Regions from separate parts of the Arthrobacter sp. HMSC08H08 genome, predicted to be linked through region 1. Evidence: riboswitches for the same ligand, from Rfam matches in the RefSeq annotation. Region 1 holds a riboswitch; each other region holds the start of a gene.
What was found. A riboswitch is a leader RNA that binds a small molecule or an ion and turns the genes downstream of it on or off. The one in region 1 is predicted to bind S-adenosylmethionine.

Region 1 (10,176 bases):
AACCTGCTGAGTTCTGCGCTGTCTGGACTTGCGAATCAAACCTCCGGCTTCGTCGGCGCGGGCGCGGTCCCGTTCCGGATGGGCAACGACCACCCGAGCCTCTTCCCGTACGGTCCGTTCATGTGCTCGGACCGGCACGTGGTGATTTGCGTTGGTAATGACCGCCAGTTCGCGCTCCTTGCCACAGCGCTCGGTGTGCCTGAGCTTGCGGACAACGAAGACTACGCGACGATGCCTGCCCGCAACCGCAACCGGGATGCGTTGCGGCCGCTGATCGAGCAGCAGCTCGCACGTGCCACGGCCGATGAGTGGGCCACACGACTGCGCGAGGTGGGGCTTCCGGCTTCGCCGATCCTCGGGGTCGATGAAGGTGTCGCTTTCGCTGAATCGCTGGGATTGGAGCCGGTCATGACGCCGGTGGGGAAGCCCGATGGGGTGCCTACGGTACGCACGCCGTTGTGGCTTTCGGACGCGGAACCTGCGTATCGCAAGGAGCCGCCGGGTATAGATGAGGACCGTGATGCAATCTTGGCGTGGCTCGAAGACTAACCGCGCCACTGACAAGCCGGCGCTCCACCGCAGGCGGCAGGCCCGTAAAGCAGGGTTCGCGGCGTTCATCGGCACGACCATCGAATGGTATGACTTCTATACGTATTCGACAGCGGCCGCGCTGGTTTTAGGGCCGCTGTTCTTCCCTGGCGAGCTCGGGGTCCTGGCCTCGTTCGCAACGTTCTGGGCTGGGTTCCTCGCCCGCCCGATCGGCGGGGTGATCTTCGGTCACTGGGGCGACACGTTTGGCCGCAGGAGCGCCCTCATCACCACCCTGTTGCTCATGGGCGGGTGCACCACCGCGGTCGGTTTGCTTCCCACCTACGATGTGGCCGGCTGGTGGGCGCCCGCCGCCCTGGTCGTGTTGCGGCTGGTGCAAGGTATCGCGATGGGTGGGGAATGGGGTGGGGCCGTGGTGCTCGCCGCAGAGCACGCCCCAAGCAACCGCGGGATCCTGTACGCCGCTTTCGCCCAACAAGGCTCCCCGGCCGGTAACTTGTGTGCCTCCGGCATGTGGTTGCTCGTTGCGATGCTGCCGGATGACGCGTTCTTCACGTGGGGTTGGCGCGTTCCGTTCCTGATCTCTGCGGCACTCGTAGCGATCGGGTTGTGGATCAGGGTCTCGGTCGAAGAGTCCCCGGAGATGATGCGTGGGACCCTCCACCGCCACGACGACGCCAGCCCCGCCGCTGCCAAGGCAGTCACTGCCGACGCCAGCCAGGCCGCCAACCCAGCTACTGCCAACAGCAACACCCCCGCCACCGGCAGCGGCCGCGCTCGCCGTGAGGCTCCCATCGTGACCTTGTTCCGTGAACATAAGGCGATGGTTTTGTGGGGTGTGGGCGCGAGTGTTTTGGCGACCACGGTCACGTATTTCAAGGCCACGCTCGCGTTGTCCTGGGCCACGGACGCTGGCTTGTTCACGCGGCAGGGTTTCCTCGCGATGGTTACGGCGGCTTTGGTCGTGCAGTTCTGTGTTCAGCCGTTGGGTGCGTTGCTGGTGCACCGCGCGAAGGAGAGGGGCCGGGTGCGGCGCGCGGTCGCCGGGATGCTGATTCCTGAGATCGTGTTGCTTCCGCTCATGTTCGTTCTGATCAGCACGGGCAACCCTGTGCTCGCAGTCGTGGGGATTTTTGCGGTCACGATCCCGCACGCCCTGTATTTCTCAGCGCTCGCGGGCTTGCTCTCTGAGTCCTTCCCGCCCGAGGTCCGCTACACGGGTATTTCGCTGAGCTACCAGGTCGCTTCCTCGGTGTTCTCTGGTTCGGCACCGCTGGTGGGTTCCGCGATGATCACGATGGCCGGCGGGCACGTGTGGCCCGTTGCGGTGATGGGTTCACTATTTGCTGTGCTGACGTTGGTCTCCGCGCTCAAGCTGTGTGGGGGCCGGATTGATAGAATCAGCAAGTAAGGCCCTCATCGCGGGAAAGCACGCGCCACAAAGCCGGATTGCTTGCGGCATCGTGCCTTGAGATGGCGGGTTCGCTTGAAGCGGGCCCCGGTGATGGGGGTGTTTCCCTGCCAACGCACTAGAGCACGCACTAGGAGACAGTGCGCGAGGAGTAGATGCATGCCGGCCGTCGTTATTGTTGGCGCCCAGTGGGGCGATGAAGGCAAGGGCAAAGCAACCGACCTTCTTGGTGGTCGTGTTGATTACGTTGTGAAACCGAATGGCGGTAACAACGCGGGCCACACCGTTGTGGTGGGTGGTGAAAAGTATGAGCTCAAGCTCATCCCGGCCGGTATTTTGGCCCCGAATGTGATCCCTGTTCTGGGGAACGGTTGTGTTGTGAACCTTGAGGCCCTCTTCGAGGAGATCGACGCGCTTGAGGCTCGCGGCGCTGATACGTCCCGGCTGCGTGTTTCTGCGAACGCTCACTTGGTGGCCCCGTATCACCAGACACTCGATAAGGTCACCGAACGTTTCTTGGGTAAGCGCGCGATCGGCACAACCGGTCGCGGCATCGGCCCGACCTACATGGATAAGATCGGCCGCCTCGGCATCCGTGTCCAGGACATTTTCGACGAATCGATCCTGCGCCAGAAGATCGAGGGCTCACTGCGGCAGAAGAACGAACTCTTAGTCAAGGTCTATAACCGCCGTGCCGTGACAGTCGAAGAGGTTGTTGAATACTTCTTGAGCTTCGCTGACCGTTTGCGCCCGATGGTGATCGACGCTGAGCTGGAAATCAACAAGGCGCTCGATGAGGGCAAGGTTGTGCTCATGGAGGGCGGGCAGGCCACCTTCTTGGATGTGGACCACGGGACCTACCCGTTCGTGACCTCATCGAACCCGACCGCCGGCGGCGCATCGGTGGGTGCGGGCATCGGCCCGACCCGCATCCAGCGCTCGATCGGCATCATCAAGGCCTACACCACCCGCGTGGGTGCTGGCCCGTTCCCGACCGAACTGTTCGACGATATGGGCGAGCGCCTACGCACCGTGGGTGGCGAGTTCGGCGTCAACACGGGCCGTCCGCGCCGCACCGGCTGGTATGACGCGGTTATGGCTCGCTACGCGTCCCGCGTCAACGGCTTCACCGACTACTTCTTGACCAAGCTCGACGTTCTGACGGGCATCGAGAAGATCCCGGTATGCGTCGCCTACGACGTGGACGGGGTGCGCCACGACGAGGTACCGATGACGCAGTCCGAGTTCCACCACGCCAAGCCGATCTATGAATACTTTGACGGCTGGATCGAAGACATCTCAGGGGCTCGGAGCCTCGATGACCTGCCGGAAAACGCCCGCAAATACGTTGAAGCGCTCGAAGCGATGTCGGGTTGTCGCTTCTCCGCGATCGGGGTAGGCCCGGACCGTGACGCGAGCATCGTGGTGCGGGATCTGATCGGCCCGGTTGAAGACAACTGAGCTCACTCATCCGGCCTTGAAAGAGACCGCTAGTAGCATCTGAAGCCAGCGTGCATAGAACCTTGTTTCTATGCACGCTGTGCTTTATCCGAAGGTGTGTAGAGTAGGGCTCACACCGCTTGTTGCAGACAGCAAGGAGAACGCGATGAAGATTTCCCTTGGCCAGTTCAGCCCGACCGCCGATGTCTTCGAAAACCTCGAAACGTTGGATAAGTTGGCGCGGCAGGCCGCCTCTGAGAAGGCGGACATGATCGTGTTCCCTGAGGAGTCGATGCTTTCGCTGGTCCAGGCTGGCGATGATTTCGCTGGGCTTGTTGAGAAGGGGTGGGAGCGTTTCGCCCGCCAGGTCGGTTTGATTGCGGCGAGCCACAGCATCGCGGTTGTGGTGGGTGGTTATGAGCCGAACGAAACCGGCAAGCCGTACAACACGGTCTTGGCAGTGGATGCGAATGGTCAGGAGCTTGAGACGTACCGCAAGATCCACTTATATGACGCGTTCACGTTCAAGGAATCCAACCGTATTTCTGCAGGCGACCCCAACCAGGTCGCTACGTTCACGTACGGGAACCTGACGTTCGGGATGATGACGTGCTACGACGTGCGTTTCCCCGAGCTCGCGCGCAACCTTGCGTTGGCTGGCGCTGATGTCCTGTTGGTTCCAGCGGCTTGGTATAAGGGCGAGAACAAGATCGACCACTGGCAGACGCTACTGAAGGCCCGCGCTGTGGAGAACACGGTATGGGTTGCGGCTGCCGGTACGGCCTCGAACCAGACGATCGGCTACTCGGTCATCCTGGATCCGCTGGCCCAGCCTGTCGCTTATCTTGAGGACGAGCCATTCGGTTTGGTCACAGGCAAAGTGGGCCGCAAGAAGGTCAAGAGCGTGCGAGAATACCTGCCGGTTCTTCAGAACCGCCGCGTAGGGGTCGACGCGCCAAAGGCCTGATCGCTGACCGCGGGCTAGCCGCGGCAGGGCTAGCCAGCGCCGCTACATCCAGTCTTTCTTTTTGAAGACGATGAACAGGAACAGAGCGAATCCAAACATGGCCGCGAGCGCGAGCGGGTAGCCGTAGGTCCATTCGAGTTCGGGCATGTTGGTGAAGTTCATGCCGTAGATCGCACCGATGAGCGTGGGCGCAAAGATGATAGCCGCCCACCCGGAGATCTTCTTCATGTCTTCGTTTTGCCGCTGAGAGACCAAGGTCGCGTTGACCTGCAGGATCTGATTCAGCGCGTCCCGTAGCTCGGCGATGTCGGGGATGATCTGGGAGAGATGATCAGAGACGTCATCGAGGTACATACGCAACTCGGTGTCGGTCCCATAGCGGGTGGTTCCGATCAACAGGCGGCGGATCACGGTCGCTAACCCGTTGGACATTTGGCGTAGCTCGATGATCTCGCGCGACAAGCGGTAAATACGCTCGGCAGCCGCCGGGTCACCCGAGAACACCTGGCGTTCAATCTCTTCTTTGTCAGTCTCGAGGCCACGCAGCACGGGGCCGTATCCGTCCACGACCGCATCGAGCACTGCATGCAGCACGGCTTCCGGGCCGTGCTTGAGTAGCTCGTTCTGTTCGCCGAAGCGGTGTTCGAGCCGGAAACCTTTCGCCTGCCAGGCTCGCACCGCGGCCTGATCCTGGCACAAAACCGCTACCTGGTTCCCTCGCATCAACAGGTTGAATTCGCCGAAAACGACCTCTTCGATGTCATCTTGATAGGCAACAGAGTGAGTCACGACGAACAGGGTGTCGCCCTGACGTTCGGCTTTAGCGCGCCGCGATGGGGCCTGCAGGTCCTCGAGCAGCAGCGGGTGAAGATCCCAGGCCTCCGCGAGGTCTTCAATCTGCTGGTCAGTCGGCTTATCCATCGAGATCACGACGACCTGGTCAGGGTGTTCTTCCGAATACCTGCCAGCGGTTTCGATGGTGTGGCCGCCGGTGAGCGGGAACGCGCCTTCGTTATCGAATGAGACTGCGCGGATGTTGTCTTTCACCACGTGCGGGGTCGGCGGCGCAACGGGGGTTCGCTTATGACTGGCACGTCCCGAAACGAGGGGGAGGCCGAGTTTGGAGCGGATCTTGTTGCGAGCAGACATGCCTCTATTCTGGCACCAGTTCCACCCGTTCCCGGCCACCGCGACGCGCTGGACGTTCAACCCCGCGGCGCCGCGGTGAGACGGTCACGCGGTCGCCACCGCGCCGCCGCGCAGGCGCCTCAAGCGTCGGTGCGCGATCGTGCCGCGCAGCGACGCAACAGCAACCGTTATGCGCGCAGTTGGCGTTTGGAGGAGATGACTCCGGTGTCGAAGCCTGCAAGGTGGAGGCCGCCGTGGAAGCGTGCGTGCTCGATTTTGACGCAACGGTTCATGACCGCGGCGAGCCCGCCGGCTTCAGCGATGCGCGCGGCTTCTTCGTTCCACAGGCCCAACTGTGCCCAGAACACCTTCGCGCCCACACGCACGGCGTCCTCAGCGACGCTCGGGAGGTCCTCGTTACGGCGGAACGCAACCACGATGTCGGGCACTTCCGGCAGGTCATCGAGGCTCGGGTACACGGGCTCCCCGAGTAGCTCAGTGGCTCGCGGGTTGATGAAGTACAGCTTGTAGGGGGCGGAGGACTGCAGGTAGGTCGCCACGAAATACGCGGCACGCGCGGGGTTCGTGGAGGCGCCCACGATCGCGATGCTCTTGGCGGCACGCAGCAGGTTCAACCGTTGCGGGGCTGATGGGCCAACCCACGCACTGTTGGCCTCTGTTGTGGTGGTTTCGTTGCTCATTACGCTTCCTCCCCGTTCGCAGCACCGTCACTAGCACCGTTCACGGCGGCTTCCAGGGCCTGGTCGAGGTCCCAGATGATGTCCTCAACATCTTCAAGGCCCACCGAAATACGGATCAGGTCTTCGCCGATCCCGCCCGCAATCAGCTGTTCTTTACTTAGCTGCTGATGCGTTGTGGATGCCGGATGCAACACGAGGGTCTTCGCGTCACCAATGTTGGCTAGGTGGCTTGCCAGCTGCAGGTTCGCGATGAACTCAGCCCCGACGTCGCGCCCACCCTTGACACCAAAGCTGAACACGGAGCCCACGCCCTTCGGCAAGAGCTGCTTGCCGCGCTCGTGGTAGGCGTGGTCTTCCAGGCCGGCGTAGGAGACCCACTCGATGCGGTCATCGTTAGCCAGCCAACGCGCGACCTCACGGGCGTTGGCGATGTGCTCATCCATACGCTGCGGCAGGGTTTCGATGCCGATGAGCAACTGCCACGCGGACTGAGGGGCGAGCGATGCGCCGATGTCACGCAACTGTTCGTTGCGTAGCTTGGTGAGGAAACCGTATTCACCGAAGTTGCCCCACCACGACAAGTCACCGTAGGAAGGCACCGGCTCCGTCATGGATGGGAAGTTGCCGTTGCCCCAGTTGAAACGGCCTGATTCAACGACGACGCCGCCCAGGGTGGTTCCGTGGCCGCCCAGGAACTTGGTCGCCGAGTGGATCACGATGTCCGCGCCGTGTTCCAGCGGACGGAAAATGTACGGCGGGGTCAGGGTTGAATCCACAACCAGTGGGATCCCGTGTTCGTGGGCGAGAGCGCCGAGACCTTCGATGTCGGTGATGACTCCGGATGGGTTCGCTACCACCTCGGTGTAGAGGACCTTGGTGTTCGGTTGGATCGCGGCCGCGAAGTCCTCGACCTCGGTCGAGTCGATGAACGTCGTCTCCACGCCGAATCGGCGCAGCGTGACATCCAGCTGGGTTACGGTCCCGCCGTAGAGCTTCGAGGAAGCGACCACGTGATCGCCCGCCTGGCACAGCGCGGCGAACGTGATGAACTCAGCGGCCATACCCGAAGACGTCGCGACCGCGCCGATACCGCCCTCAAGGGACGCGACGCGTTCCTCGAACGCCGCAACCGTAGGGTTAGCGATACGCGAATACACGTTCCCGTACTTCTGCAGCGCGAACAGCGTTGCCGCATCGTCCGCGTTTTCAAACACGAAAGACGTCGTGTTATACAGCGGGACGGCACGCGAACCGTGCTCCGAATCAGGGGTGGCACCCGCATGCAGGGCACGGGTACGGAAACCGAATTGACGGTCGGCAGAAGACATGGAACTCCTTCAACTCCATCGATCCCGGCATGAGCACCATTCGCTGCAGCAGTGAACGCTACATGAGTGAACACTGTGGCGATGGTTGCTGCGGCGTCACAGGGCCAGGTCCCTCGACCGCTCTAGATGGTCAGCCACCATTATGCGCACTCGCCTCGAGCCAGGGCAAACGCATGTGACGTACTAAGGCGCGCCGGGAACAGTGCGGCCGGCATAAGCTGGGGATATGAGCACCAGCCCTCACCACGTCCCGTCTCTCGCTTTGGTCCGCCACGGGCAAACAGACTGGAATAAAGAACGCCGCTTCCAAGGAAGCGCGGACGTCCCCCTCAACGCGACCGGCATCGAACAAGCCCGCGCCGCGGCGGAAACCCTGGCGGCTGACGCGACATCACGATGGGGTAGCCCGTGGGACGTCATCCTCACCTCCCCGCAACTCAGGGCGCGCGAAACCGCGGAGATCATCGCTGAACACCTCGGACTTGAGGCGCCGCGCGTCGTCGCCGGGCTCAAAGAACGCTCATACGGGCCCTACGAAGGCCGTGCCTACGGCGACCTCGACAAAGAAACCTTCACCTACCTCTTCCCGGCACACCTCCCCAACGTCGAAGAGGTCGAAGCCCGCGGTAAAGAGCTCGGGATCCTCGAAGGCGTCGAAAGCTCCAAAGACGCCGGCCGCCGTAGCGCTACAGCGCTCGCCGAAGCGCTCCAGCGCAACCCAGGCCAACGCGTCATCGCCGTATCCCACGGCTCGACCACCCGCTGCCTGCTCAACACCCTGGACGAGTGGAACATCAGCAATCCGGGGTTGCGCAACTGCGACATCCGCTACCTCACCCCAGCCCAAGAAGCGCACCTGCACCACATCCGCAGCGCACTTTCCTAACCCGGCGCTGCATCACAGCCACCCACTACACTGACTGTGACGCCGTTCACGGACACCAGCTAAGCCAAGGACACCCATGATGAGCACCGCCAGTACATCAGCGAGAAACACGTCAGCACCGGGGCAACAGCTTCCGGCGGTACATCCGGCGGCGCAAGAACCGATCCCGGCGGAACTCAACGGGCACATCGTCCGGTTGCGCCGCTATCTGCACGCGAATCCCGAGCTGGACCGGCACCTGCCCACGACGCAGGCCGCGGTGCTGGATGCGCTCGAGGGAACCGAGGGGATCGAGTTGCACACCGGGAAGGCGCAGTCCTCCGTGACCGCTGTTCTGCGCGGTGCTGCTCCGCTTCCTGAAGGTACGCGCCGCCCCGTAGTCCTGTTGCGTGGAGACATGGACGCGCTACCGGTCACCGAAGAAACCGGGCTTGAATATTCGCCCACCGAAACCGGGAAGATGCATGCGTGCGGCCACGACATGCACACCGCGGGCCTGGTGGGCACGCTGCTGTATCTCGCACAGCGCCGCGATGAACTTACCGCCGATGTTGTAGGCATGTTCCAGCCTGCCGAAGAAACCGCTGGCGGCGCGAAAACCATGATCGAAGAAGGCCTACTGGAAGCCGCAGGCCAGCCGGTCGATGAGGCGTACGCGATCCACGTGTACGCCGACCGCTATCCGCACGCGACGTTCGTCTCCAAACCGGGAACCATACAGTCCGGATGTGATGACCTCGTCATCACCGTCCACGGCCAAGGCGGCCACGGATCCGCCCCGCACCAAGCCGCGGACCCGGTGCCAGTCGCGGCAGAGATCGTGCTCGGCCTACAGACCATGGTGACCCGCCAGTTCGACCCGTTCGACCCCGTCGTGGTGACTGTCGGCTCGATCAAGGCGGGCTCTGCGCCGAACATCATCCCGTCCACCGCAACCATCCAGGTCACGCTGCGTTCCTTCAGCCCGGCGTCACGTGAAAAGCTCGTGCCGGCCGTGCAGCGCGTCGCCAAAGGCATCGCGGAAGCCCACGGGATGAGCGCAAGCTACAGGGTCGAATGCGACTTTCCTGTAACCGTGAACTCGGCCGAACACGTGGACTACGTTGCCGAAACCGTGCGGGACCTGTTCGGGGATACCGCCTACCGAGACCTGCCGCGCACCGAAGCCGGTTCAGAAGACTTCTCCGAAGTGCTCCAGCGCGTACCGGGCGCCTACATTTTCCTCGGTGCCGTCCCGGAAGGCGAAGACCCCACGAAAGTTGCGGGCAACCACTCGCCGCACGCGATCTTTGACGACCGCGTGCTGGGCCGTAGCGTGCGGCTTTTCGCGGAACTTGCGCTACGCCGCGGGCCTCTCGCACATTAACGATCAGCCCGCAACGACAAGCCGGCGGCGGCTACGCGTGTCAGTAGTGGTAGGTGTCCGATGGCGCAGGGGCCGGGTCGGATGCCTTGCGCCATTGCACGTTGTAGGCCTTCGCAAGGGCGAGGATCTTGTTCGCGCGGGAGAGGCGCGGCAGGTCGGAGCCGTTGCGGATCTCTCCGCCGGCTTCCTCGAATTCTGTGAGGAACTCGTGTGCCCACGCGACGTCCTCGCTGGAAGGGGAGAGGCCTTCGTTGACGGTTGCGGTCTGTTCTGGAACTAGGCACAGTTTGCCGGTCATACCGAACTCGCTCGTGACCGCGGCGGCTTCGGCGAGTTTGACGCCCGTGGTACCCACGGTCGGGCCGTCGATCGCGCCCGGCAGGCCTGTTGCGCGGGATGC
Region 2 (10,176 bases), on a different contig from region 1:
AAGCCGTATTGGTGGCAAGTGCCCGTGCTGATGCTGATCTCGTGTGTGCTCGCGCACGTTTCGTGGCGTTGGGTTGAGGAGCCTGCACGCCAGTGGAAGCGTTTGAAGGTCTCGCCCGCGCCAGCGTGGATTGCAGGTGGCGTGGCAACGCTCGTTGCTGTTGCGGTTGCTGTGACTCCGATTGTGCGTGCGGATGCGATCAATCGGGAACAGAAGGAGCTCGCTGCGGAGCTTCTGAAGGGTGAGCGGCCGGAGTTCGCTGCCGGTAGTTGGGACCCGGTCATCAAGAAGTCCGGGGCTCAAAAGCTCGATGCGGGGCATCCGGATAGCCCGGGCGGCCGGTTGGTCACTGAAGGGGAGCGCGCAGACGAGCTTCCAGCGGCGCTCACGTATGGCTCGGTCATCACGCCCACCCCTGCGGAAGCTGAGGACGATGCGCGCACGGATCAGGAGTGTTTCGCGGGCAACGGCAAGAAACACACGCCGCGCTGCGTGAAGGGTAAGGAAGACGGCGAGAAGACGATCGCGATAATGGGTGATTCTCACGCCCGGATGCTCGTGGAGCCGCTAGAGGAGCTAGCGAAGCACCACGATTGGCGGATCATCACCTACACCAAGGCTTCATGCCCCATGTCACTTGAACCTCGTGAGCTCGGTAAAGCTGATGAGCGGTGCGTTGAACCGAATAAGGAATCCATCCAGCGGGTAATTGAGGATGAGCCTGATGTGATCATCACCAAGAACTTTGCAGGATCAACATTCCGCGGCGATGCGGCGGACGGTTACGAACGCACGTTCAAGGAACTGCAGAAGAGCGGGGCGCAGCTTGTGGTGGTTCGAGACACCCCGGTCCCGTCGCGTGATGACGATATTCCGATTCCACGCACGTGCGTTTCCGGGAGCATGGACAAGCCACACGAGTGCGATTTCAGTGTTGAACAAGGTTTGCTTGATGACCCGGCGGTAGAGGCGGCCGGGCGGCTCGATGACGTCTACTTCCTTGATATGACCGATTACTTCTGCAGCAAAGACGAATGCTCCGTGGTCGCGGGCAACACGCTGATCTACAGGGATGGAAATCACGTGACCAACACGTACCTGAGAAGCCTCGCACCCGTCCTGGAGCGCCGCCTCCCTCAACAGCTACGCGACCACAAGGACTGACTCCTCCCGCCCACGCGCGCTGCACATCGCAGTGCATGATGGCACCCACACGCACAGTGAAGAGTTATGGCTTGAGCCGTACTGCGGGTAGACTGGTGCTGTTGCCCACTTTCAAGTTTTGCTGGCAACCGCATCGTGATGCGCACTTCAGCAGGCTTGCACGCCCTGCATGGCAGGGTAGGGGCTACCGCAATAGAACCTCCTGGTACGGAAAGACCGTGCCCGCTTTATGTCCAAAGGAGGTGGGTTCACTTGCGTAACTACGAACTGATGCTGCTGGTTGACCCCGAGGTCGACGAGCGCACCGTTGAACCGACGCTCAACAAGTTCCTCGAGGTCGTCACCAAGGACGGCGGAACCGTCGAGAACATCGACATCTGGGGCCGTCGCCGCATGGCCTACGAAATCAACAAGAAGGCTGAGGCCATCTACGCAGTGGTTAACTTCACCGCTGAGCCACAGACCGCATCCGAACTTGACCGTGTTTTGGGCCTCAACGAGTCCATCATGCGCACCAAGATCATCCGCCCAGAGGACCAGCGCATCAAGTAAGCGCGTCCTCAGCGGGCACAACCACGTTTCAACGCTTCACGCTAAGGGGAATCATGGCTGGAGAAACCATCATCACTGTGGTGGGTAACCTCACCGCTGATCCGGAACTGCGTTTCACGCCCTCCGGTGCCGCGGTAGCGAACTTCACGGTCGCTTCTACGCCGCGGATCTTCGACCGTCAGGCCAACGAGTTCAAAGACGGCGAAGCCCTCTTCATGCGCTGCAGCGTATGGCGTGAACACGCCGAAAACGTGGCGGAATCACTGACCAAGGGCATGCGCGTCATCGCCCAGGGTCGTCTCCGTGCCCGCAGCTATGACGATCAGAACGGCAACCGCCGTACCGCATGGGAACTGGACGTCGACGAAGTCGGCCCAGCCCTGCGCTACGCAACCGCACAAGTCACCCGCAACCAGCGAGGCGGCGGGGGTAACCAAGGCGGTTTCGGCGGCAACCAGGGCGGCTTCGGTGGAAACACCGGCGGCGGCTTTGGTGGCGGCAACCAAGGCGGAGGCTTCGGCGGCCAGCAGAACCAGGGCGGCGGCGGAGACTGGGGTGCGCCTCAGCAATCTCCAGCTAACGACCCGTGGGGTAACTCTGGCGGCTCAAGCGACTGGGGCGCAAACCCCGGCCAGTCCGCACCACCGTTCTAAATCGTTTTCAAACCAATACCCATCCCGCAGCTGACACTGCGGGCTCCAAAACAAACTAAGGAGCTCCACGATGGCTAAGCCTGAAATTCGCAAGCCTAAGCCTAAGGCCAACCCGCTCAAGGCCGCCGACATCGACTACATTGACTACAAAGATGTCGCCCTTCTTCGCAAGTTCATCTCCGACCGCGGCAAGATCCGCGCTCGTCGTGTAACTGGCGTTACCGTGCAGGAGCAGCGCAAGATCGCTCAGGCGATCAAGAATGCGCGCGAAGTTGCCCTGCTTCCATACTCCGGCGCTGGCCGCGGCTAAGCAAGAAGGAGGAGAGAAGAAACATGGCAAAGCTTATTCTCACGCATGAGGTAACCGGCCTGGGTGCTGCGGGCGACATCGTCGAAGTACGCGACGGCTACGCACGCAACTACCTGCTGCCACGCGGCTACGCGATCACCTGGACCAAGGGTGGCGAGAAGGACATCGAGTCCATCAAGGCTGCTCGCGAGGCCCACCGCATCGCGAACCTCGAAGAAGCACAGAAGATCGCAGACGGCCTCAAGGACGCTGAGATCCGCATCGAGGTTAAAGCTGGTGACACCGGCCGCCTGTTCGGTACCGTCAAGCAGGCCGACGTTGCAGCAGCAATCGAGGCTGCCGGCCTGGGCAAGGTCGACAAGCGCACCATCGAGATCGCACAGCAGGTCAAGACCACTGGCCACTACAAAGCCACCGTCCGCCTGCACGAAGACGTTCTCGCGAACACCACGCTGCACGTTGTTGCAGCACCAAAGGGCAAGTAACACTCAAGCACTCAGCGCGCGGAACCATAATGTGAACCGCGTGTCAGCTCACGTGTGAAACAGTCTGAGACGCGCCCCGCGAGGGGCGTGAACGAACGCCGCACCCGAGAAAGGGTGCGGCGTTCGTCTCATTAAATGAACTACATGACACATTCAGTTGCACGGCGTGCGCTGAACTGTTTATCGTTTAACACACGAATCATGAGTACGGATTTTTAGGCCCTGGCTAATCCGTCGGCAACCCTCTCGCGTAGGTGGGGTGCCCCAGGTGACGATTCGGCCGTCGGGAATGCCGGCGGCAAGCTGCGCCGGCCATTGTGGACGGCCGATACTTGCGAAGGATGAATCGCTATGTCCCTGACCCACACCATCGACCAGGCAACCCTGCGTTCGGCATTCGACCGTTTCCCTGTAGGCGTGGCAGCTCTCTGCTCCCGCGTGGGAGGCCACCACGAAGGCATGGTCTCCTCGAGCTTTGCGGTCGGCATCTCATATGAGCCAGCGCTCGTATCCTTCTCAGTTCGCAACGAATCCCGCACATGGCAGCGCCTCAAGCACGGCTATCGGCTCGGCGTCTCGATTCTGGCCGATGAACACCGCGAGGTCTGCTATCAGCTCGCCTCCCGCGACGCATCCAAGCGTTTCAGCGGCCTCGACGTCACGTTAGCTGACTCCGGTGCTTTGTTCCTGGACCGCGCCGCCCTGTGGCTTGAGACCTCGATCTATGACACGGTCCCGGCAGGCGACCACACCATCGTGCTGTTGAAGGTCCACGCTGTATCTCACGGCGAGGAACACGGAGAGCCGATCGTGCTGCACGGCAAGACGTTCCGCGACCTTGCGCAGCTTCCAGACCGCGCACTCGTAACCGCCTAAAGCCTGCTGTTTGGAAGGCGCTGATCATAGGACAAACGCGGGCAGTTAATCTAGGTTGGCTTAGAGCTGAGCAAAAAAAGCAGTGCTATCTGAGTCCCGATCTGCGTATATTGAGGCCATGGAGAAGAAACATGTAGCCCTCACGTCCGTAGCAACCCTCGCGCTGGTTCTTGCCGCTTGCGGTGCTCCAACGGAGGACAAAACCTCCGAACCCACCCAGGACGCCCAGCAGACCCAAACTCAGCAGACTGAGACTCAGCAGGCGCAGAACACTGACGCCGATGACGCTGATGGTAAGGACTCTGCAGACAACAACGCGCAAGCCCCAACCAAGGGTGGTAGCCAACAGAACGCTCTCAAGGCGATCGAGACCGCTGAAAAGGAAGTTGGCGGCAAGGCCGTTGACCTCGACTGGGATGACGATAAGAGCGGCTGGAGCGTAGATGTTGTCAAGGGCAATAAGAGTCACGAGCTCGAGGTAGCCGCTGACGGATCCAAGGTCACCAACCAGGATGAAGTCGAAGACGTAGACAGCGATGACCGCCGCGAATATGACGCGATCAAGGTAGAAATCGCTAAGGCGATCGAGACCGCGCTCAAGGACACCCCAGGCACCCTCGATGACGTCAGCGTTGACGAGGAGCAAGGCCAGATCATGTGGGAAGTTGATATCTACCCAGAGGGTGGCGGCGCCGACGTGACGGTCTATGTGGACGTCAAGAGCGGACAGGTCCTCAAGAAGGACAAATAAGCACGCAAAAGCATAAGCAATAGTGCAAGGTAGTTTGTGGGGCGGGCCCTTTCGGGCTCGCCCCATGTGCATGTAGCCCCATTTGTGGGGGCGGTCAACCTTCCGCGAGGGTGAGTTGGCGAACCTTCAACCTCTACTCGGGCGAGTCTGTGGGTAACTAGCCCAAACCTGTGGATAACTTAGCGTTTCAGGCATGTATCGCGTGGATATCCCTCTTGTCAACATGACACGTGTGCTTGAAGGTTGGGGAAAAGTTTTTAGAGCATCTTCATAATCCACAAGAAAAAACCGCGGAATCTCGCGGGATACAGCTAATTTTAAGCAAAATCACAGCGATGTTTTCCCCAGGTTATCCACAGAAGTAGTGGATATCCACCGGTGTGTTCCACAATAGTCCACACACTATCGACAGGGGCTGTGGATAACTCGGGTTGTGTTGTGTCTATTTCGCCCTACACTGAGCCTGAGGACAGTACAGGTTGAAGGAGCACAGTGGATCAGTACAGCGACGCCGACTACAGCGATGCAGGCGCATCATCCTCGGGTGCGTCCTCACTTGCTGAGCGCGTCCCGCCTCAGGATGTAGCGGCTGAACAGTCGGTTTTGGGTGGCATGTTGCTCTCCCAGGACGCGATCGCCGACTGTGTAGAGATTCTGCGCTCATCGGATTTCTATAAGCCCGCGCACTCGATCATTTTTGACGCGATCACCGATCTCTACGGCCGTGGGGAACCGGCTGATGCGGTGACCGTCTCGAGCCACCTGACCAAGAGCGGTGAGCTCAACCGTGCCGGTGGCGCGGCCTATCTGCACGAGCTGATCCAATCCGTTCCGACGGCCGCGAACGCGAGCTTCTACGCCGAGATCGTGAGGGAGCGCGCCATCCTGCGCCGCCTCGTCTACGCGGGCGATCGCATCACGCAGATGGCCTTCGCAGCCGACGGTGAGGTCGACGCGATCGTCAACGACGCCCAGTCCGAGGTCATGCAGGTTGCTGAACGGCGCGCCGCGGAAGACTACGTGCTGCTCTCAGAGATCATGGAGTCCACGGTCGATGAGATCGAGGCCGCAGGGCAGATGACCGGCGACGAAATCACCGGTGTGCCTTCGGGCTTCTATGAGCTTGACGAACTGACGCAGGGGTTCCAGGGTGGCCAGATGATCGTGGTCGCGGCCCGCCCCGCAGTCGGTAAATCGACCTTCGCGCTGGATATCGCCCGCTCCGCGGCGATCAAAAACGGCATGACCACCGTGTTCTTCTCGCTAGAAATGGGCCGCACCGAGATCGCGATGCGCATGCTCTCAGCTGAGACCGCCGTCGGGCTTCAAAACCTGCGTAAAGGTGACTTGCGCGACGAGGACTGGACCAAGATCGCCCGCACCCTCCCGCAACTGAATAACGCGCCGTTCTTCATCGACGATTCACCGAACATGACGCTCATGGAGATCCGCGCGAAATGCCGCCGCCTCAAGCAGCAACACAACCTCAAGCTCGTGGTGCTGGACTACCTGCAGCTCATGTCATCAGGTAAACGCGTTGAATCGCGCCAACAAGAGGTCGCTGAGTTCTCGCGTGCGCTCAAACTGTTGGCTAAAGAGCTCGATGTTCCGGTCATCGCGCTCTCGCAGCTCAACCGTGGCTCCGAACAGCGCACCGATAAACGCCCACAGGTCTCCGACCTGCGTGAATCCGGTTCGATTGAGCAGGACGCCGACATGGTCATCCTGTTGCACCGCGAAGACATCTACGACAAAGAGTCCCCACGCGCAGGTGAAGCCGACGTAATCGTGGCTAAGCACAGAAACGGCCCGACCAAGACGATCGTGGTCGCGTTCCAGGGCCACTACTCGCGCTTCAACAACATGGCCTATGAATCCGCCGACGCCGGCATCTAGCAACGCGCTAGAGCGGGAGACATCAGCGCATCAGCGGGGGCTGGCTTTAGAGCGGGCTGACTTTAGAGCGGGGTAACCTCGCGGCGTTGAGGCCGTTTCTGGTTGCCCTCCTGCACCTTCTTCTGGCTTTGGCCCTTATCGCCGTTCTGGGTCTTGTTGCCAGGCGTGCCGTCTTTGCGTTTGTGGTTCTTCTTCCGTGTTGGCCGCCATTTGACGCGGCGGCGAGGCTCGATGCCTGGCATCTTCTTGGACATTGGCGAACGGCCGCGTGGGCGCTCACCGAGCTTGACGAAGACGACTCCGGCGAGGATCGCCGCACCACCCACGAACTGGATGCTCGCCAGCGTCTCGCCGAGTAGCCACCACGCCACAACGGCTGCGAAGAGGACCTCGGTGAGGTTCACGAACGAACCTACGCCGGCACCCATGAGCCGCAGGCCCACAACACCGAGGACGTAGGCGGCGACGGTGAAGACGATGATGATGCTGTGGGCGATGAACCAGGGTGCACTCCATTGGCCGAGCGCAACGGGATCCGTGGTTGCCTTCCATGGGAGTAAACCGAGTGCTACGAACGGGACCGTGCCGATGGCGCCGACCGCGAAGCCCAGCCCCGTCAGGGCGGTGGAGGGGATCCGGACCGAGTCGTTCGCAGAAATCATGAAGTACACGGCCAGGCACACCGCTGAGGCCAGCCCCATGACCACGCCGAGTGCGTCGAGGGAACCTGAGCCTTCGCCGATGACCGAGCCCACATCGAGCACCGCAACCAGGCCGATCATCGAGATCGCAAGCCCAAAGAACGTGAGCCCGGAAGGGCGGGCCTTGGTGCGGGCCCACAGCCAGAAAACGATCATCATGGGTGCGGTCATCTCAAGCAGGATCGCGATCGTGACATTCAGGCGTTCCACCGCCACGAAATACGTGGCTTGAACGCCGGTCATCGAGAACAGGCCGAACGCGACTACAAGCCGCCAGTGCGCACGCACTTCACCCCACTTACCGCGCAACTGGATCAAGGTGGGCACTAGGAGGACGAGCGCGCAACCGGTCAAACGCACTAAAGTCACAGAACCTGGCGACCAGCCGGAACCGTAGAGCGCTTTCCCCACCGGTCCAGGAAGAGCGAATGCAAAGGACGACGCCAAAGCAAAGAGAAGACCGATAAGGAACTTCGGTTGCATAAACACCTCCTAGTGGATGGACGAGCTATAAGTCAGCCTAGAAAATTTATTGCGATCACTGGCAATTTGCGCAAAGGTAGGCAAAGCTAGTGTCTCACTAGAAGCTTGACGATACGTAAGGGCTAGCAATGACTAATAAAACGAGGACTGTACGACGCGCATTAGCAATGATTGCTGTGCCACCACTGCTTGCAGCCTCGCTCGTGGGTTGCGGCGATAAGAGCGACGGCAACGAGACGAGCCCGGAAGGCGCCTCGAGCGAGCAGTCTCAGGGTCAGCAGTCTCAGAGCCCTGAGGTGTCAACACCGCAGAACTCGCCGGCCCCGCAGGATTCACAAGGCAGTGGATCGGCATCCGGAGCGTCGCCTGCAAGCCCGAAGTTCATGGAGTTCATGAAAAACAATGTGAGCTCCGACTATAGGGTCGTGGATCTTAGTTCGAGGCTGTCGAAGCCGGACGTCGGTGCCGGCGCAGCCGCAGATCAATGCGCAGCCACGGTCTATGGCGCAGCGGATCTTGCCAAGTACGGAGCTCAGGTCGTCACTGCTGTGCAGTCGGGCCCAAAGCAGAAGGCCGTCACCGTGCTCATGTTTGGATCGGCTGATAAGGCGAATGCTGCCCTCGATCAGGTCAACTCGGAACTGGATAAGCCGGAATGTAAGGAAACCCCGATCAACGGTAAATCGATCAAGATTGAACCGCTCAAGGATACGTACGGCTTTGATAAGGCCGCGGGGATGACCCTGGATGTCCAGGGTGAAGACATCGACAACCTGTTCGCAACGAAGGGTCAATTCATGGTGATCATGATCGGAGACCTCGACGAGGTAGTTGCTGACGGCAAGAAGGTCTATGACGCGTTGCCATAGCGAACCCAGCGCTTCGGTTTCATAACGCCCCTAGTGGATCGGTGAGCTTTTAGCAACCTAGAAGTGATGTTGCGATCGCGGGCAATCTGCGCAAGGCTAAGCACAGCTAGTGTCTCACTAGGCTCCACACAATCCTCTGACATGTAGGGATTCTCACAGTGCTCAACAAGACAAAAACCGCGCGCCGTACCCTGGCGATTCTCGCTGTGCCTTCGCTGCTCGCGGCGGCGCTAGTCGGCTGCTCCAGCAACGATGGCGGCGACAAAAAGCCAGCAGAAGAGACCACGCAGGCCGCGCCACAGAACTCGGAAACCCCAACGCCTACCGAGAGCGCAGCCCCGTCGTCTTCGGAAAGCTCTGAGAAGACCCCAGACGGCATTGCGGACGTACAGGATGCCGACCGTGATTTCGTTCAGCTCGTGAAGAAGAACGTCGGCAAGGACTACCAAGTCGCAGACCTCAAGCCCTACCTGCAGAAGCCTGACCTGGGTAACAGCAAGGCTGTCAAGGAATGCCCAGTTTCCGCCTTCGGTGCAGCAGAGCTCGTTGAAGACGGCTCCCAGATTGTGACTGCCCTGAAGCAACAGTCCTCATCCAAGTCTGGCGTCGCGATGCAGGGCATCAACGTGATCAAGTACACTTCCGGTGACCAGGCGGAGAACGTTCTGGAGCGGGTCCGGAAGGAAAACGAGAACTCGGTCTGCAGCAAGATCGAGATCCAGGGCCAGACCGTGGCCATCAAGCCGATCAAGGACAAGTTCGGCTTCGACGAGACTGCAGGCTTCGCAACGAACCTCGCAGGCACGAACGTCGAATACGTTTACGCAGTAAAGGGCGACTACGTCGTATCGATGGTTGGCGACGCTAAGAAGGTTTACGACGCGCTCCCATAACCAGCCCAGCGCTTCGCACCAACGGCCTGTTCACACTCGGTATCCGGTAGATGTGGACAGGCCGTTGGCTTCCCGTACGCCTAAGCGGCGTAAACGCTCGCTTGCGGTAGCGGCGTTCGGGACGGTCGTCGAGTGGTACGACTTCTCGATTTTCTTCTATGTATCCACTTCGCTGACCCGCACGTTCTTCCACGGGGATACCTCCTCGCTCCTGCTCACCCTCGGTGTTGGCGCGGCAGGGTTCCTCTTCCGCCCGCTGGGAGCCATGGTTTTCGGACATCTGGGGGAGCGCATCGGGCGTAAACAAGCCCTTGTGATCTCCGCGATGCTGATGGCGGTAGCGATGTTCGGCATCGCGGCCCTGCCCGGCTATGACGTGCTCGGGGTGTGGGCAGGCATCCTGCTGGTGGCTCTGCGATGCCTCGCGGGATTCTCGGTGGGCGCTGAATACACCGGGATCATGGTGTACCTCATGGAGTCCGCGAAACAGAACCGGCGCGGAGTCGCCGCGAGCTGGGCTGCAGCGAACTCTGAACTCGGCTC
Region 3 (10,176 bases), on a different contig from region 1:
GCCGCCACTGGGATGACGGCGTTGACCATCACTCCGGCGCGCTTCATCTCCAGGGCCCACGTGCGGACCATGCCGACGATGCCCGCCTTGGCTGCGGCGTAGTTGGTCTGGCCGAAGTTGCCTCGCTGACCGGTCGGCGATCCGATGCAGACGATGCGCCCGGCCACGCCGTTCTCCTTGAAGTATGCGTAAGCGGCACGGACGCAAGTGAAGGTGCCCTTGAGGTGGACGCCGATAACGAGATCGAAGTCCTCGTCAGTCATCTTCAGCAAGGACTTATCCCGCAGGATGCCGGCGTTGTTCACCAGAATGTCTAGGCCACCGAAGGTGTCCACGGCGGTCTTGACCAGCTGGTCGGCGGCCTCGCTGGTGCCGACAGGGACCACTGCGGCGACGGCCTTGCCGCCGGCTTCGGTGATGGAGGCGACAGCGGCGTCCGCGGTCTCCTGGTTGACGTCGTTGATGACCACGGAGGCTCCCTGGCGGGCGAGCTCCTGGGCGTAGGCGAGGCCCAGGCCTGCGCCCGAGCCGGTGACGATGGCTACCTTGCCGTCGAGGGACATGGGATTCTCCTTCGGTGGTGACGTGCTAGATGTCGGTTCTGTCCTAATGTGGCGTTCACCACACAAGAACCATGACAGTACATATAATTGAGAATGTCAATTATTTTTCGAGGCTTGCATTTCGAGTACGATCCTCTGCAGGGGACAAGCCTCTATATGGGCAAGATCAGCCGGATCACTCCCTCGAGTACACGGACCAAGGAAGCAAGCACATGACGACTACAAAGGACACCTCCGGAGCCACAAATAGCCCGACTGAGGCCGCCCAGCGCTTCCCCGCCCCCTCCACAGCGCTTGCGGCCGAGCGCATGGCGGAGTTCACGTCGTCAGAGCTCGCCGGCCAGGTCCAGTTCCTGGCGGCCCGGCTGCGCAGCATCGGCCACAGCCACGCCAACCGCGTCCTGCAGGAGGAGATGGGATTGAAGGTCCGCCAGTACTCCGTGCTGGCCCTGGCCGCCGCGGACGTGAACCCGTCCCAGCGCGAACTCGGCGACTTCCTGAGCCTGGACCCAAGCCAGATAGTGAACCTGGTGGACTTCCTGGAGAAGCGGGGATGGGTCGAGCGCCAGGTGGATCCGCGTGACCGTCGTTCCCGGATCGTCATCGCCACACCGCAGGGGCAGGATGCCTACCGGAGGGCACGCGCGCTGACCATGGCCTCCGACGACGTGGTGCTCGCCGCGCTCACCTCCGACGAGCGGCAGGAACTGAGCCGGCTGCTGGAGAAAGTCGCGTTCTGAACTCTGGTCTCTGAACCCCGCCTGCTGACCCCCGCTAGACCTCACGAAGCGCCCCGCGGGGCCTGCTTAGATGCAGGCGCCGCGGGGGCGCTTCTTGTTGACGTTTTGTGACGCGCGTCGCCTGGCGGGCAGTTGACACAGCTCGAGGCCGGGCTATAGAAATGATGCTTGTAACCCATCCAGAGCGACTGAGAGACCTGGCTCGTTGACGTCGCAGCAACCGGTTTATGCACGGTGCTCCCGCCAGGAACGATGGAAAGGAATAACTGTGTCATCGTTGTCCACGCACACCCCTGTCCACCCTGCAGCTGGCGCTGAGATCGCCGCCGATGCGGAAGCCAGCACCGACGCCGGCAACGCCAGCACCGCGGTTTCCTCGGCTGACCTGAGCTTCGCTGAAGGGCTGCGTTACGTCACCACCCAAGATGCTCCGGTCACCCCGTGGGAGGCCGGCCACACGCCAAGCCTGGCAGAGCTGCGTGAGCATTTCGGGCCGATCTTTGACCGCATCGCGAGTGGGGCTTCTGAGCGGGAGGCGCATCGTGTTCTGCCGTTCGTTGAGATCGCAGAACTCAACCGGGCCGGATTCACCGTGCTTCGCGTTCCTACCGAGTACGGCGGCCCGGGCGTGAGCTTCACCGACTGGGTGCAGCTGCTGATCGATCTGGCGGCGGCTGACCCGAACATCGCGCATCAATACCGTTCCCACGCGGGTTTCGTGGAGACGCTGCGGTACCAGGATGAGCAGACCCGCCAGTATTGGTATGCGAAGGTTCTTGCCGGCGATGTTGTGGGTAACGCGTCCACGGAGATCGGCGGGAATGCGTTGAATACGCTCAACACCACGTTGGCTGTGCAGGCGGACGGCACTGGGGTGCTCAATGGCGCTAAGTACTACTGCACTGGCACCGCGTACGCGACGCATACCCGGGTTTCGGCCACGCTGCTTGATGCGGACGGCACGCCGACCGAGGGTCGACAGTTCGCTGTCGTTTCCACGCGCGCCCCGGGTGTTGAGCTTGAGGACGACTGGAATGGTTTCGGACAGAGCCTCACCGGTACCGGAACCACGCGTTTCACCGATGTGAAGGTTGCGCCCGAGCACATTTTGAACCGCGTGCCTGGCAGCGCTGAGGCGCAGTTTGAGGCGCCGCTGTTCCAGCTTGTCTTGCTCGCTGTATTGGCCGGTATTGCTCGCAACGTTGTGGACGATGCGGCGGCTGGCGTGCGGCGGCGGACCCGCTCCTTCAATACCGGCTTAGGTGTTCCGCACTCTGAGGACCCGCAGATTCTGGGGGTTGTGGGCCGGCTTTCGGCGCAGGCTTTCGTAGTGGAGTCGGCGGTGGTTGAGGCTGCGCGGCGGCTTGAAGCCGCCGAGGGCGTGCTTTCGCTCGAAGGCGAGGACGCTGGCACCGGCGATGGCAACGGTGACGCCGATACTGGCGCCGCCGCTACTGGCAACACTGACGCTGGCACCGGCGCCGCTACTGACACAGCGCAGCGTCTGCTGACTGAAGCGGAGCTTGCTGTTGAGCGCGCGCACGTGACTGTGCCCGGCATCGTGACCAGTATTTGCTCTGACCTGTTCCTCACGGGTGGCGCATCGAACACGTCGCGGGAGAAGAACCTGGACCGGCACTGGCGCAATGCGCAGACGGTCGCGACGCATAACCCGATTGTGTTCCGTGAGCGGATCATCGGCGACTACCTGGTCAACGGCACCGTCCCGGAGGGTCTCAACGCGATCGGTGAGGTGCGCCGTGCTTCTTAACGCGTTTGAGATGGCCACGCCGGTGCATCAGTCCCCTGGTTTGTGGCGGCATCCGGAATCCCGGGCAGCGGATTTTGACCAGTTGAGCTACTGGACCGGCCTGGCGCAAACCTTGGACAAAGGCGGTTTCACGGCCCTCTTCCTGGCCGATGTGCTGGGGACCTATGACGTGTACGGCGGCAGCGACGCGGTCTCGCATGAGCGCGGCGTTCAAGTTCCGTTGCTGGATCCTTTCGCTGCGGTGTCTGCGATGGCTGCGGTCACCCGTAGGCTCGGTTTCGGGTTGACGGCGTCGTGCACGTATGAGGACCCGTTCCTCTTGGCGCGCCGGTTCGCGAGCCTGGATCACCTCACGGGTGGCCGGGTTGGCTGGAACATTGTGACGTCGTATCAGGATTCCGCGGCCCGCAACCTCGGTTTGGAGCGGCAACTGCCCCACGATGAGCGTTATGACCGCGCGGACGAGTACATGGACGTCATGTACAAGCTGTTCGAGGGCAGTTTCGCTCCGGGTTCGGTGCTCAAGGACGCCGATGCGGGTGTTTTCGTGGACCCGGCGGGTGTCCGGAAGGCTGAGCACAAGGGCGAGTATTTCTCTGTCGATGGGGCGTCACTGACGCATCCGGGACCGCAACGCACCCCGTTCTTGTTCCAGGCGGGCGCCTCGGCACGGGGCTTGCGTTTTGGAGCCGAGAACGCTGAGGCCGTGTTCATGATCGGTTCTGAGCCGAGCGTTGTGCGCGGCTATATTGAGCGCTTGCACGAGGCGCTTGAGGTCGCGGGCCGGCCCGCCGATGCGGTGCGCACCTTCGCGATGGTCACCGTCGTGACGGGCGCGGACGACGAGGAGGCGCAGCGCCGCTTCGAGTCCTATCAGCAGTACGTGGACGTCGAGGGGGCTCTGGCACTGTTCGCGGGCTGGACCGGCGTTGACTTGGCCGGCCTGGATCCCGATGCACCGCTGGCCGAGGTTGAGACGGACGCGAATCAGTCCGCACTGCGCTCGGTCACCTCCGGCGACACGTCGCGGGAGTGGACCGTGCGGGACATTGCCGCGTTCGTGACGTTGGGTGGCCGTGGCCCCGTGATTGTGGGTGGCCCCGAGAGCGTTGCAGATCAGTTGGAGGCGTGGCAGGCGGCTTCCGGCGTGGATGGCTTCAATGTGTGTAGTGGTGTGCGGCCGGCTGATCTTGAACGTTTCGTTGAATACGTGAGCCCCGTGCTGAGGCGCCGCGGCCTGCTGGCCGAGCCGGGCCTGTTGGCTGATGCCGGCGCTGAAGGCGCCGACGCCGATACCACCGACGATGCGGCGGCAACTGATGCCGTGACGTTGCGTGCCGCGGTGACGGGGCAGGATTGGTTGCCTGAAACACATCGTGGTTCCCGCTTCCGCACTGGCGCTTTGGTGGAAGCTGGCAGCTAAGGGCTTCCCTACCGGCCGCGCATAGCCGGCGGGCGGGTTCCGTGGGATGCCCCACGGAGCCTGCTGCCGCATCGTAATTCTGCAGCCGCGGATTGTGATGACGTGTTGTGACGGTTGCCGGCTTGCGCGGCGCGGAAAGGGCGATAACGTTACGGAATGAGCAACTCGATGCGGGATAGTGCTGCTGGTGAGACTCAGGCCCCTGAGACACCGGGCGTTGCGGCGAGGGCTGTGAGCCCGGCTTTGGCGATCGCAGGTATCTTGTTGATCGCCACGAATCTGCGGATGCCGATGACGAGCGCGAGCCCGCTGTTGCCCCGCATTAAGGAAGACGTGGGGCTTTCGGCGGCGTCGGCGTCGTTTTTGATTTCGTTGCCGCTGCTGTGTTTTGCGGTGTTTTCGCCGATCGTGCCGCGGATCGCGGCGCGTATCGGGTTGGCGCACTCTTTGTTCGGCGCTTTGATTGCGGTCAACGTGGGGATCGTTTTGCGTTCCTGGGTTGGCTCGTTCGGTTTGTGGACCGGCACCGTGTTGATTGGTGTTGGGATCGCGATCATGAACGTGTTGTTGCCGGCGTTGATTAAGCGTGATTTCCCGGATCATGCGGGCACATTGACGGGTGTGTATTCGGCGTTTCAGTCGCTCATGGCCGCGCTTGCGGCGGCGGTCGCTGTCCCGATCGCTGGGTTGCCGGGTTGGGGTTGGCAGGGCGCTCTCGGTTTGACGTTGGGCGCCGGTTTGATTGGTATGGCGGTGTTCGCTCCGCAGGTTCGTGCCGACCATGTGATGCGGCGAACAAAGATCCTGGACCGCCAAGCAGCTGACGCCGCGGCCGCTGGCGAAATGTCCGGCGCTGAAGCCCCCGATGCGGTGGCCTCCCCCGCTACCCCGGCGTCCGCATCGTCCCCCGCCCCTGCACCTGCGTCCGAGACAGCGCCGCCGGCGCGTCCGCGGAGTTTGTTGCGTTCCCCGTTGGCGTGGGTGATTACGGCGTTTATGGGTTTTCAGTCGACGCTGTTTTATTCGATTTTGGCGTGGTGGCCGGCTATTGAGATGTCGTCGGGGATTTCTGAGGAGAGCGCCGGTTTCCATATTGCGGTGATTCAGGCGTCCGGTATTGTGGGTTCGCTTGTTGCGGGCTGGTTGATGAGGCGCGACGTGGTGGGGCCTACTGTTGGTGTGGCGGTTTCCACGGTGATTGTGGTGCTTGCGGGGACCATGCTGGCTCCACAGTTGGCGTTGCTGTGGGCGCTGTTGATAGGTACTGCCCAGGGCGGGTTGTTCACCGTCGCGTTGACGTTGTTTGGGGCGCGGGCGCGTACGCCGATGTCAGCTGCACGGCTCTCGGGTATGGCGCAGACGTTCGGTTATGTGATTGCGGCGTCTGTTCCGCCGGTTTTGGGTGTGGTGCGTGAAGCAACGGGTTCGTGGACGGCCTCGTTGTGGATCATGCTGGGTATTGCGGTGATCACGTTGGTTGCGGGGCTGGTTTCAGCTAAGCCGCGCTACGTTGAGGAGTATTAGCCGCGGTTTTGGGGACCGTGGTCGCGGGCCACGGTGCGCTGCGGAGAAATTAGCCTCGTTTTTCGCGGTTTTCGCGGGCGCGTTGTGCGCGTTCGCGTGCTTCGATGGCGTCGAGTTCGGCGTCAGTGAGTTCGGATGAACGGTTGACGCCGGAGCCTTTGCCGAGGTCGTCCGGGTTTTCTTTGGCGACCATCATGAGCAGGGAGATCACCAGCAGGCCCGCGACGAACGCGATGAGGAAGAACGTTGCACCGATCTGAAGGTTGAGGCCGTTGCGGGTTCCGCCTGCACCGGCGAATGCGGAGATGACGCCGGCGACGATACCGAAGGTCAGCGACAGCGCGAGTGCAGGTTTGACGCTTTGCTTCCAGCCGGACTGCTTCGAGCCAGACGTGGATGGCTTGTTGGCCACGGATTCTCCTTTACGCGGGTTTCGTGCGAGGTCTGTGTACAGGTTTGTGTTCGGTGCGCTCTGGTGTTGTTGTGTGTTTTCAGTCTAGTTGCCGCGGCGTTGGTCTTGCATGTACCCGACTGCGGAGATCAGCAGGTGCACTGCGATGAGCGCGGTGATCATGGAGGCCATACCGAAGACGCCGTGGGCGTCGCTGGTGGTCATGAACACCATGATGATGCCGCCGATAACTCCGAGGCCACCGGAGATGGTGGTGTCTTTGCTTGGGCGACCGGTTTCGCGGGTTGTGAGCCCGCCGTAGAGTTCTGATGCTCCGCCGATGGTGTAGCCGAACGCTACGGCGAGTGCCATGCCGGTGGCGTCGCGCATGATGATCGCGAGGACGCCGGCGATGGCCCACGCGAGGACCGCGGAGGTGACGGCGGTGCGGTAGCTGGGTGCCAGGGAGAGCCGCATGATGGGCCAGTAGAAGAGTGCACTGGCGAGGAAGAGGACGGCGAAGGCTGCGCTGATGGCGCCGACGGTTGGGGTGGTGTTGAAGAAGACGCCGACGAGTGCGAAGAGCGCGCTGACGATGCCGCGGTAGAGCATCGGTTTGGCGAGGACTCGTTTATAGTCCTCCGTGGTTGCTTCTGTGCGGGTGTTGCTGGCACCGCTGTTGCTGGCGCTGTCCACCATGTGGTTTGTTCCCCTTGTTTTTCGGGTGTGTGGGTGCGGGTGGGCACCAACTTTCAAGTTTATCTGATGCCGATTGTGTGCTTATTTCTGGCGGAGTTTGCGGTTGGTGAGGTGGGTCGGTTGGGCTGTGAGTGGGTCTTCCGGCCAGGGGTGTTTGGGATATCGGCCGCGCATTTCCGCTCGGACGTCGGCGTATGGGCCGGTAAAGAAGGAGTGCAGGTCCGAGGTAACCGCGAGAGGCCTGCCTGCCGGTGAGAGCAGGTGGAAGAGGACGGGCGCGCGGCCGTCTGCAAGGCGTGGTGTTTCAGTCCAGCCGAAGGTTTCTTGGAGCTTCGCGGCGACCACCGGTTGTGGAGGCTCTGCCTGCCTCTGCGCCGTGCTGGTCTCTTCTGCGCTGCTCTCTTCTGTGCTGGCCCCGTCCCCGCTTGCTTCATCCTTCTTGCCTCTCTGTTCGCCACCCCTCGGTTCGCCGCCGTTACTGCCAGTATCTTCGATCCCGTATTCGGTGGCGTCCGGGTACTTGATTGCGGCGGTGTTCCCGGAAGGGAGGGGCATCCGGGCGGGCGCGAGTTCGTCGAGGTTCGCGGCTTCTGGCCATGGGAGGAGCCGGCGGAGTGGTTCGGTGAGGTCGATGTTGTTGAGGCTTGCGCCGTGTGCGACGTCGTTGAGTTCTGGGCCGAGCCATTCAGTGACGGTCGCGGCTAGGTGGTGTTCGTCCATCGCTGGCCATGGGTCGCCGATGTGGTGGTGGAGGAACGCGAGCCTGTTGCGTAACGCAGTGGCGGTGCTGTTGAAGGTGAGCGCGTTGAGGCCCTGGGTTGCGAGGTGTTCAGCGAGCGCTTCCGCTGCTTGGGTGGGATTGGGTTTGGTGGGGGTTGCGCGTAGTTCGATCACGCCGATCGCTTCGTTGTTGCGTGCGCTGATGGTGCCTTTGGGTGTGATGGTGATGCGGGTTGTGGTTCCGGCGAGGTTCCCGGCGGCGTCGGTGGCTTCGTCGAGGGTGAGGGGTGCGGCTGCACGGATGATGGCGCCGGTTCCGGCGGCGGCGTTCCCGTGTGCTCGGGTGACGTCGGCGATCGCGAGCCATTCGGGGCGTCCGAGCGTGGCGTCCGGTGGAAGTGCGGCACGGGTGCCGGAGGCGAGGAGGTAGATCCCCTCCCCCATGTGTTTCGCGATCCGGTCAGGCCAGGCCGTGGCTGTGACGATGCCGGCAAGTTCGGCTGCGTTGGTGTGGGCCGCCGCGTGTTTGTGTGCGAGCCGGGTGAGGCGTTGTGTTTCGCGTTGGGTTGGGCGGTGGGGGTTGCGTTGCTGGTGGCGGATCGCGTCGGGGAGGTTGGCTCCGGGGATGCGTTGTTCGCCGGTGGCTACGGCGATCACTGTCGCGACCTCCTCCGCCCCGTAACGCGCCGCGTTGTGTGTGAGTGCGTGTGCCCATCGTGGGTTGAGTGGGATCGCGGAGAGGGTTCGGCCGTGGTCGGTGATGCGTCCTGTGTTGTCGATCGCGTTGAGGGCGGGGAGTGTTTTTTCGGCGTCGTTGAGGGCGGCGGCGGGTGGCGGGTTGATCCAGCGGAGGTTGTGGCCGCGGGGTGCTCCCCATGCGGCGAGGGTGAGGGCGGTTTCGGTGAGGTCTGCGGTGGTGATTTCGGGGGTGATGTGTGCGGGTGCGGCGGCGTGGGTGCGTTCGCTGTAGCAGCGGATTGCGGTTCCGGGGCCGAGGCGGGCGGCGCGGCCTGCGCGTTGTTCGGCGCTGGCTTGGGAGGCGGATACGGTGACGAGTCCACTCATTCCGCGGGTTGCGTCGCGGCGTGGTTCGCGGGTGAGGCCGGAGTCGATCACGAGGTGTACGCCGGGGACGGTGAGTGATGATTCGGCGAGTGTTGTGGAGACGATGATGCGTGGTTTCCCGCCGGGTTCACGTCCGCGGATGGCGTGGTCTTGTTGTTGGGCTGGTAGTTGCCCGTGGAGTGGGAGCACGTCGATGTCTGTTGTGGCGGCGCGGAGTTGTTGGGTGATGTGGTCGACTTCGCGGGCGCCGGGTGCGAACACGAGCGCATCGGTGTCTGGGTTGGTGGTGAGCGCTTCGCGGTGGGTAGCGAGCGCGGTGGTTGCGACGTGGTTGAGGAAGCTGGTTTCGACGCCGTGCGGCCCGATCCGGTCTCCCGCGTGTGGGGTGTACGTGATGGTGAGTGGGTGGAGTGCGGTCGCGGAGCTGATGTGCGGGACGGGTTCCACGCTTTCAAGACCAGTTCCCATCCCATCGTTTTCTGTGCCGTCGCTTGCGAGGAGGCGGGCGAAGGTTGGGGCGTCGACTGTTGCGGACATCGCGATGATGGTGAGGTCGTCGCGGACTTGTTGGGTTTCGCCGGTGAGGGCGAGGAGGAGGTCGGTTTCGAGGTGGCGTTCGTGGACTTCGTCGAGGATGATCGCGGCGGTGCCGTCCGCCATAGGGTCTGCGAGGAGCCGGCGGACGAGGATTCCGGGGGTCACGAATTCGATGATGGTGTTGGCGCTGGTGTGGGAGTCGCCGCGGACGGTGTAGCCGATGTGGTCGCCGAGTTTAGTTCCGGTGAGTTGGGTGAGGCGGTGGGCAGCGGCGCGGGCGGCTACGCGGCGTGGTTGGGTCACGATGATCCGGCCAGGCGGCGTGCCGGCGCCTGCGGTGTCGCCGGCGCTTATACGGGCGAGGTGGTTCGCGACGGCGGGTGGTACGAGTGTGGTTTTGCCGGTTCCGGGTGGGGCTTGAACGACGGCGGCGCGGTGGGTTGTGAGGGCGGCGTCGAGTTCGGGGAGGGAGTCCGCGAAGACGAGCCCTTCCCCGATCACATCCAGGTCAAACAAGGGATGCACGTTTGAGCTGTTCCCGGTAGAAGCCATGCATCCATTGTGAAGGAGGGGTCTGACAGTTTGGTCCACCGCAGCACCCGCTTCCACCGCATCGGCATTTTCAACCGCAGCACGGCGCCCACCCGGCGTCACGCTCGTTCCCAGTTCTCGCCGGTGTCGTGTTCTTTGAGAACCCACCCGACAGGGCTGCCGATGTGGTTGATGCGTGGCGTGAACCAGTA

Region 2: another riboswitch for S-adenosylmethionine. It lies ahead of HMPREF3175_RS06210 (flavin reductase family protein); the one in region 1 lies ahead of HMPREF3175_RS07270 (O-acetylhomoserine aminocarboxypropyltransferase/cysteine synthase family protein).
Region 3: another riboswitch for S-adenosylmethionine. It lies ahead of HMPREF3175_RS10155 (acyl-CoA dehydrogenase family protein); the one in region 1 lies ahead of HMPREF3175_RS07270 (O-acetylhomoserine aminocarboxypropyltransferase/cysteine synthase family protein).

The regions. Positions count from the first base shown of each region.
Region 1 covers NZ_KV789399.1:17,092-27,267, forward strand. Annotated here, with positions in the region: gene HMPREF3175_RS07240 (CaiB/BaiF CoA transferase family protein) at 1-549, shown strand, start outside; gene HMPREF3175_RS07245 (MFS transporter) at 521-1,960, shown strand; gene HMPREF3175_RS07250 (adenylosuccinate synthase) at 2,120-3,421, shown strand; gene HMPREF3175_RS07255 (carbon-nitrogen hydrolase family protein) at 3,567-4,367, shown strand; gene HMPREF3175_RS07260 (magnesium and cobalt transport protein CorA) at 4,410-5,516, opposite strand; gene HMPREF3175_RS07265 (CoA-binding protein) at 5,684-6,196, opposite strand; gene HMPREF3175_RS07270 (O-acetylhomoserine aminocarboxypropyltransferase/cysteine synthase family protein) at 6,196-7,524, opposite strand; SAM riboswitch class I at 7,537-7,657, opposite strand; gene HMPREF3175_RS07275 (histidine phosphatase family protein) at 7,751-8,410, shown strand; gene HMPREF3175_RS07280 (M20 metallopeptidase family protein) at 8,487-9,776, shown strand; gene HMPREF3175_RS07285 (HpcH/HpaI aldolase/citrate lyase family protein) at 9,817-10,176, opposite strand, start outside.
Region 2 covers NZ_KV789394.1:79,060-89,235, reverse strand. Annotated here, with positions in the region: gene HMPREF3175_RS06235 (acyltransferase family protein) at 1-1,164, shown strand, start outside; gene rpsF (30S ribosomal protein S6) at 1,417-1,716, shown strand; gene HMPREF3175_RS06225 (single-stranded DNA-binding protein) at 1,770-2,369, shown strand; gene rpsR (30S ribosomal protein S18) at 2,440-2,679, shown strand; gene rplI (50S ribosomal protein L9) at 2,703-3,164, shown strand; SAM riboswitch class IV at 3,362-3,475, shown strand; gene HMPREF3175_RS06210 (flavin reductase family protein) at 3,516-4,040, shown strand; gene HMPREF3175_RS06205 (PepSY domain-containing protein) at 4,159-4,791, shown strand; gene dnaB (replicative DNA helicase) at 5,284-6,687, shown strand; gene HMPREF3175_RS06195 (EamA family transporter) at 6,750-7,871, opposite strand; gene HMPREF3175_RS06190 (hypothetical protein) at 8,048-8,740, shown strand; gene HMPREF3175_RS06185 (hypothetical protein) at 8,899-9,633, shown strand; gene HMPREF3175_RS06180 (MFS transporter) at 9,698-10,176, shown strand, end outside.
Region 3 covers NZ_KV789394.1:3,211-13,386, forward strand. Annotated here, with positions in the region: gene HMPREF3175_RS05860 (SDR family NAD(P)-dependent oxidoreductase) at 1-563, opposite strand, end outside; gene HMPREF3175_RS05865 (MarR family winged helix-turn-helix transcriptional regulator) at 776-1,303, shown strand; SAM riboswitch class I at 1,476-1,562, shown strand; gene HMPREF3175_RS10155 (acyl-CoA dehydrogenase family protein) at 1,572-3,074, shown strand; gene HMPREF3175_RS05875 (LLM class flavin-dependent oxidoreductase) at 3,064-4,497, shown strand; gene HMPREF3175_RS05880 (CynX/NimT family MFS transporter) at 4,654-6,021, shown strand; gene HMPREF3175_RS05885 (hypothetical protein) at 6,071-6,433, opposite strand; gene HMPREF3175_RS05890 (DUF308 domain-containing protein) at 6,518-7,111, opposite strand; gene HMPREF3175_RS05895 (ATP-dependent RNA helicase) at 7,193-9,985, opposite strand; gene HMPREF3175_RS05900 (hypothetical protein) at 10,084-10,176, opposite strand, start outside.